DNA from 2 places in the Amycolatopsis sp. NPDC043889 genome. Region 2 is predicted to be linked to the other one. Evidence: riboswitches for the same ligand, from Rfam matches in the RefSeq annotation. Region 2 holds a riboswitch; the other holds the start of a gene.
What was found. Region 2 has a riboswitch for cobalamin ahead of metE (5-methyltetrahydropteroyltriglutamate--homocysteine S-methyltransferase). Riboswitches for the same ligand answer to the same signal wherever they lie in the genome.
Positions count from the first base shown of each region.

Region 1 (3,683 bases), on a different contig from region 2:
GCAGCCTGTGGATGACGGTCACTTTTCTCGCCTTCCCGGAGGTCATGGCCACGGCGATCGGCTTCGACCGGACGCCGTTCATGTTCGAGATCGCCTTCGCGAACCTCGCGCTGGCCGTGATGGGCTTCCGGGCCGCCTCGGCGTCCGCGCGCGAACGCGTCACCATCGGCATCGGCGGCGGGATGTTCCTCTGGGGAGCCGTGATCGGCCACGTTTACCAGTGGTTCGCCAACGGTGACCACTCCCCCGGCAACACCGGCGGAGTCCTCGTCAACGACATCCTGATCCCGGCGGTCATGATCATCCTTGCCGTGCGATCCCGGCGGCTCGCGACCGTCCCGCGGCCCGCCGCGGAACTCGCCGCTTGAGCCCGCGGGAGCTGTCCTCATGACGACGACACAGACCGACCAAGCGACCGGAAAGGCCGCCGAGCGGCTCAGCGTCTTCGTCGACGCGGTGATCGCGATCGCGCTCACCTTGCTGGCGCTGGATCTCCCGATCCCCCACGGCGACACCACCGGCGCCATGCTGAGCTCGATCTCGGACCACGGCAAGGAATACTTCGCCTTCGCGCTCGGCTTCGCGGTGATCTCCGCCCACTGGCGCGCGCACCACGAGATCTTCCCCTACGTCCGCTCGCTGAGCGGCCGCCTGATCAGCCTCACCCTGGTCTGGCTGTTCATGCAGGTCCTGATGCCGTTCGCGACGCGGGTCATCACCGCCGAGGGAGCGTTCCCGCTCCGGTTCAGCCTGTACGCGATGGTGCAGGTCCTGGCCTCCGCGTCGTTCGCGCTGATCATCAGGGAGATCCGGCGCGAACACCTGTACGTGACCGACGGACCGCCCCGGGTGTTCGCCCAGAGCCTGACGCGCAGCATCTGCTTGGCCGCGGTGTTCGGGATCTCCGTGCCCGTCTCGTTCCTGACGGACGACGCCGTCGCCTACCTGTGCTGGCTCGCGGCGCCTGTCACGCTCGCCGTCGCCCGCCGCGTCCAGGACCGCAGGTCGTCCGGCACCTGAGCGGCCTGACCGGACCGGGTCAGCGCAGCGCCGTCAGGACGTAGTCGTCGCCGGACTGCCACACCGGCGCCACTTCGGCGAAGCCCGCTTCCCGGAGCAGCCTGGTGTGTTCCTGCGGGCTCAGCCGGTTGCCGTAGCCGGTCGAGATGCCGCGCAACTCGTCGGCCGTGAACCGCTCCCGCAGCGCGGGATCGGCGGCGACCGCCGCCCACCAGGCCTTCCATTCCTCGTTGGCGCCGACCCCGGCACGGACCGCCCGCCGGTTCTTGACCACCTCGGCGAGGTCGCGGACACCGGGTTGTTCGTCGTAGAGGTGGTCGCCGTTGACGAGCGCTCCGCCCTCCCTCAGCGCTCCGGCGAGGTCACGGTAGACGTCGGCGAGCCGCTCGGGACGCAGCCAGTGCAACGCGGTCGTCGAGACTGCGGCGTCGACCGGCCCCCATTTCAGCCAGCCGCTCTCGGCGAGGTCGGCTTGGAGGTACTCGATGTCCGCCTGCCGCGGCCGGGTGGCCCGGGCGAGGGCGAGCAGGAACGGGTCGTTGTCCACGCCGATGACCCGTGCGCGAGGCAGCCGCCCGGCGAGCCTCGTGGCCAGCGATCCCGGGCCGCAGCCGAGGTCCAGCACCAGCGGCTCGGCGACGTCACGGCATACGTGCTCGACGACGTCGATCAGCACGGCGAAGCGTTCTTCGCGGTCCGCGACGTAGCGTTCCTGCTGGATGTCCCACCGGCGCACCCAGTCCGCCGCGAGCTTCTCGTCCACCGGCCTCCCCTTCGTGATCTTGATCCTGTGTAGCACACCCCTGGCATGGGTTACCGTGGGCGCCACAACGCAAGAAGGTGCCCGTCGGGGGAAGCCGGTGTGAATCCGGCGCTGACCCGCAACCGTGAACGGCCTGGGAAGACGTCTCAGCGCCGTGAGCCGGACTGCCCGCCGGGTACCGCCAGCCCCAACTGTCGTGGAGTACGGAGCGGGGTCCCGTTCACGTGCGGCCGCGCGCCCGGGACAGTGCTCGATGTCCCGGAGGTTCCTATGACGCGCCATCCGCTCACCCGCCGGCGGCTGCTCGCCCTGGCCGCTCTCACGCCGCTGGCCGCGTGCGGGACCGCGCCGGCGGATACCGGCCGGTTGAGGGTCGCGTTCGCCGCGGGCGGCTCGAAGGAGACCCTGGACCCGTCTCAGGTCTCCCTTTTCGTCGACCAAGCGCGGGCCAAGGCGCTCTTCGACACGCTGGTCGCCTACAACGCCGACACCTCGTTGCGGCCGCGGCTGGCCGAGTCCTGGGAAAGCGACGATTCCGGCACACGCTGGCGGATCCGGCTGCGGCGGGCGGCCTTCCACGACGGCCGTCCGGTCACGGCGGACGACGTGCTCTACACCTTCCGGCGGATCGCCGATCCCGCACTGGCGTCCTCATCACGGCAGTACTTCGCGAAGGTGGACTTCGGCCGCAGCAAAGCGGTTTCCCCTGCCGAAATCGAGCTGACACTGACGGCTTCCGACTTCGAGTTCCCGTCTGGCTGGGGCGCTCCCGGCGCGGAGATCGTGCCCGCCGGGACGACGGATTTCACGGCACCGGTCGGCTCCGGTCCGTTCCGTTTCGTCTCGTTCACCCCCGGCGGGCCGGCGGTGTTCCGCAAGAACGAGTCCCATTGGGACGGCGCGCCGGGCATCGACGAGCTGGAATTCGTACCGGTCAACGAGGAAGCCGCACGCGTCAACGCCTTGCTGTCCGGGCAGGTCGACTACGCCCACGATCTCGCGGCCGGTACCGCGGCCCGCTTGGCCGGTGACGGGCGCGTCTCGTTGCTCGAAGCCAAGGGAACGACGATGCAGGGCATGATGCTGCGCGTGACGCGGCCGCCGTTCGCCGATCCGAGGCTGGTGCGCGCCGTACTGTCCGGAGTGGACAGAGAAGCGCTGAACCGCGTCGCACTGGCCGGACGCGGCGAGATCGGCAACGACCTGTTCGGCAAAGGACTCCGCGGGTACGCCACCGGCATCCCCCAGCGCGGCCGCGATGTCGAGGCGGCCCGCTCACTCGTCCGGGAGGCGGGCGCGGAGGGGCTGGCCTTCGCCGTCGAAACCAGCGACGTCGATCCGGGCTTCGCCACCGCGGCCACCCTGATTTCCCAGCAGCTCGGGGAAATCGGGCTGAAGGTCACACCGAACACTCGCGCGTCGAGCACCTATTTCAGCGAGATCAAGACCAAGGGGGTCGCCGCGCTCACCCGTACGGCGACCCTGCCGGTGCCGACGTTCCTCAATCAGCGCTTCCGGACCGGCGGTTCGAACAACGTCAACGGTTTCGCCTCGCCGGAGTTCGACGCCCTCATGGACCGGGCCGCGGCCACCCCGGACGAGAGTGCCCGGCTGGCGCTGTTCGGTGACGCCCAGCGGATCGTGCACGAATCCGGAGGTCTGCTCGCCTGGGGGTTCAGCACCTGGACGATCGGCGTGTCGAAGCGGGTGTCCGGATTGGTGTCCGCGCCGCCGAACACCTTCGACTGGGCGAGGTTCGACCGCGCCCGGCTGTCCTGACGTGCCGGGTTACGCCGCCCGGCGGCTGGGCTTCGCCGTTCTGCAGGCGATGTTCGTGCTGATCGCGACGTTCGCCGTGACCGCGCTGCTCCCCGGCGACGCGGCGTCGGTCGTGCTCGGC
Region 1 covers NZ_JBWKEC010000016.1:73,770-77,452, forward strand. Annotated here, with positions in the region: gene AC0685_RS26610 (DUF6790 family protein) at 1-368, shown strand, start outside; gene AC0685_RS26615 (TMEM175 family protein) at 388-1,020, shown strand; gene AC0685_RS26620 (class I SAM-dependent methyltransferase) at 1,040-1,783, opposite strand; cobalamin riboswitch at 1,822-1,973, shown strand; gene AC0685_RS26625 (ABC transporter substrate-binding protein) at 2,054-3,562, shown strand; gene AC0685_RS26630 (ABC transporter permease) at 3,564-3,683, shown strand, end outside.
Region 1: it holds a riboswitch for cobalamin, as region 2 does, so the genes downstream of both, AC0685_RS26625 (ABC transporter substrate-binding protein) here and metE (5-methyltetrahydropteroyltriglutamate--homocysteine S-methyltransferase) in region 2, are expected to answer to the same signal.

Region 2 (3,683 bases):
TGTACATCGCGGCGCCCAGCGGCCGCAAGCTCGACGAGCTGTACCGCTACGCCTGGCACAAGGGCCTCAAGACCACGTACTACCTGCGGGCGCGGTCCGCGACGCACGTGGAGAAGAGCACCCTGCGCGGCACCGACGGCAAGCTGAACGCGGTCTCGGCCACCCCGGCCCCCGCCGCACCCGCTTCGCCGAAGCCCGCCGCTCCGGCCCCGGCTCCCGCCGCTTCGCCCGCCCCGTCGGCTTCCGCCGCGGTCCCGGCCGTGCCGGTCACCGCGCCCGCACCGGCCGCCAAGCCGGAGCCGAAGGAGATGCCGAAGGTCTCGGACGTCGACTTCGTCGCCGCCGACGGCGCCGCCTGCCGGATCGACGACCCCGACTGCGAAGCCTGCCAGTAACGACATCCTCGTGAGTGGTAAGGGCGGTTAGAACCGTCCTTACCACTCACGACGCCTCTTGGAGTGTGCCCTTCATGACCACCTTTGACGCCTCCACCGACGCCACCGGCCTCGGTGAGATCGAAGTCGGCGCCGCCCGCATCAACGTCGACGACAAGCGGATGATCAACGCCCGCGCCGACGTCAACCAGCTGCTGCCGATGAAGTACACCTGGGCGTGGGAGAAGTACCTCGCCGGCTGCAACAACCACTGGATGCCGACCGAGGTCGCCATGCAGGCCGACATCGCGCTGTGGAAGTCGCCCGACGGCCTCACCGAGGACGAGCGCACCATGCTCAAGCGCAACCTCGGCTTCTTCGCCACCGCGGAATCGCTGGTGGCCAACAACATCGTGCTCGCGGTGTACCGGCAGATCACCAACCCCGAATGCCGCCAGTACCTGCTGCGCCAGGCGTTCGAGGAGGCCGTGCACACGCACACCTTCCAGTACATCTGCGAGAGCCTCGGCCTGGTCGAGGGCGAGCTGTTCAACATGTACCGCGAGGTCCCGTCCATCTCGGACAAGGACGCGTGGGCGCTGAAGTACACGCAGAACCTGGAGAACCCGGACTTCGAGACCGGGACGCCGGAGGCCGACCAGGCCTTCCTGCGTGACCTCGTCGCGTTCTACGTGATCTTCGAGGGCATGTGGTTCTACACCGGCTTCGCGCAGATCCTGTCGCTCGGCCGCCGGAACAAGATGGTCGGCATCGCCGAGCAGTACCAGTACATCCTGCGCGACGAGTCGATCCACCTGAACTTCGGCATCGACTGCATCAACCAGATCAAGATCGAGAACCCGCACCTGTGGACCGAGGAGTTCCAGGCCGAGGTCCGCACCATGCTGACCGAGGCGTGCGAACTCGAGGTCGCCTACGCCCGCGACACCATGCCGCGCGGCATGCTCGGGCTCTCGGCCGAGCTGATCGAGCAGTACATGCACTTCATCACCGACCGGCGGGCGCAGCAGATCGGTCTCGCGCCGATCTTCGGCGAGACGGAGAACCCGTTCCCGTGGATGTCGGAGGCGATGGACCTCAAGAAGGAGAAGAACTTCTTCGAGACCCGCGTCATCGAGTACCAGTCCGGTGGTGCCCTCGACTGGGACTGAACCCCGAACTCGCGTGCTCAGGCACGTGACTCGCGTGCTTGAACACGGAACACGCCGGGCGGACTTCCGCCCGGCGTGTTCCGTCTCCAGGCACGCGTGTTCCGCCTCCGATCACGTGAGTTACGCCTCCAGTCACGCGAGACCCGAATTCGGTACGCTCCGGGGTGCTACTGGTTCGCCCGGCCTCCCAGGCCGGTCGAGGTAACAGGGAACCCGGTGCGAATCCGGGACTGCCCCGCAGCGGTATGTGGGAACGAAAGCCGTCACCGTGCGAGACACGGTAAAGCACTGGGACATGGCGCCCCGGGAAGCGACGGCCGGTAGGAACGAGCGAGTCGCCCACGAGTCCGAAGACCTGCCCGTGGTACGCGCGCCGACGGCGTGCGTGAGTCCGGGCCTCGTGGGATGGGCACGACCGAACGGCGGTCATCCCCGCGCGCTCCGGGCTCGCCCGACAAGCTCGCGAGGAGAGAGCTGTGACCGAAATCGGCACGACTGTGCTGGGCTACCCCCGGATCGGACCGGACAGGGAACTCAAGCGTTCACTCGAACGCTACTGGGCGGGCAAGATCGACGAGGCCGAGCTACTGGGCACCGGCCGCGCGCTGCGCACCAGGACCTGGCGGGAACTCAAGGACGCGGGACTGAAATCCGTCCCCTCCAACACCTTCTCCCACTATGACCAGGTGCTCGACACCACCGAGCTGTTCGGAGCGCTGCCGGAGCGCTTCACGACGCTCGGTCTCTCGCCGCTCGACACCTACTTCGCCGCCGCACGCGGGGTGCAGGAAGCGCCGGCGATGGAGATGACGAAGTGGTTCGACACGAACTACCACTACCTCGTCCCCGAACTCGGCCCGGACACGACGTTCTCGCTCACCGGCACCAAACCGCTCGACGAATACCGCGAAGCCCGTGCGGTCGGTGTCGAGACCCGGCCGGTGCTGGTGGGCCCGGTGACGTTCCTGCTGCTCGCGAAGCCGGCCGAGACCGCTCCGGAGGACTTCCGACCGCTGGACCTGCTCGACAACCTCCTCGACGGCTACGTCGAGCTGCTGCGCCGTCTGCACGACGAAGGCGTCGAGTGGGTTCAGTTCGACGAACCCGCCTTCGCCGCGGACCGCACCGAGAGGGAGCTCAACGCGCTCATCCGCACCTACCACCGGCTCGCGAAGGAGACCGCGCGGCCCAAGATCCTGGTCGCCGGGTACTTCGGCGGTCTCGGCCGCGGCTTGGGTGTGCTCGCGCGCTCTCCGATCGACGCCATCGCGGTCGACCTCGTCACCGATGAGTCCTTTGTGGACGCCGTCGCCGCCGAACCCGCCCTGCGGGACAAGGAGGTGCTGGCCGGTGTCGTGGACGGGCGCAACGTCTGGCGCACGGATCCGACCCGCGCGCTCAGCCGAGCGGCGATGCTGCTGGGTATCGCGAAATCGGTCAGCGTGTCGACGTCCTGCTCATTGCTTCACGTGCCCTACGACGTCGAGCGGGAGGACGGACTGCACCCGCGCCTGAAGGGCTGGCTCGCCTTCGCCAGGCAGAAGGTCGACGAGGTCGTCTTGCTCGGGCGCGCGCTGAAGGAAGAGGGCGTCGACCTCTCCGCCGCCCGTGCCGCGGCCACGGATCGCGCGACGGCGGCCGACCTGGCCGACAGCGGGGTCCGCGCCCGGCTGGAGGCACTGCGGCCGGAGGACACCGTCCGCTCCCCCTACGCCCGGCGCGCGGCGGCTCAGCAGGCCGCGCTGAAGCTGCCGCCGTTGCCGAGCACGACGATCGGCTCGTTCCCGCAGACCACCGACGTCCGCAAGGCGCGGGCCGCGCACAAGGCGGGTTCGCTGGACGACGCGGGCTACGAAGCCGCGATGAAGGCGGAGATCGAGCGCGTCGTCCGGCTGCAGGAGGACCTCGGCCTGGACGTGCTGGTGCACGGCGAACCCGAGCGCAACGACATGGTGCAGTACTTCGCCGAGCGGCTGGCCGGGTTCGCGGCCACCGACTTCGGCTGGGTACAGTCCTACGGTTCGCGCTGCGTCCGGCCGCCGATCCTGTACGGCGACGTCTCCCGGCCGGAGCCGATGACCGTCGAGTGGGCCCGCTACGCGCAGGGCCTGACCGGCAAACCCGTCAAAGGCATGCT
Region 2 covers NZ_JBWKEC010000013.1:146,548-150,230, reverse strand. Annotated here, with positions in the region: gene AC0685_RS24020 (ribonucleoside-diphosphate reductase subunit alpha) at 1-395, shown strand, start outside; gene AC0685_RS24015 (ribonucleotide-diphosphate reductase subunit beta) at 470-1,546, shown strand; cobalamin riboswitch at 1,701-1,923, shown strand; gene metE (5-methyltetrahydropteroyltriglutamate--homocysteine S-methyltransferase) at 2,023-3,683, shown strand, end outside.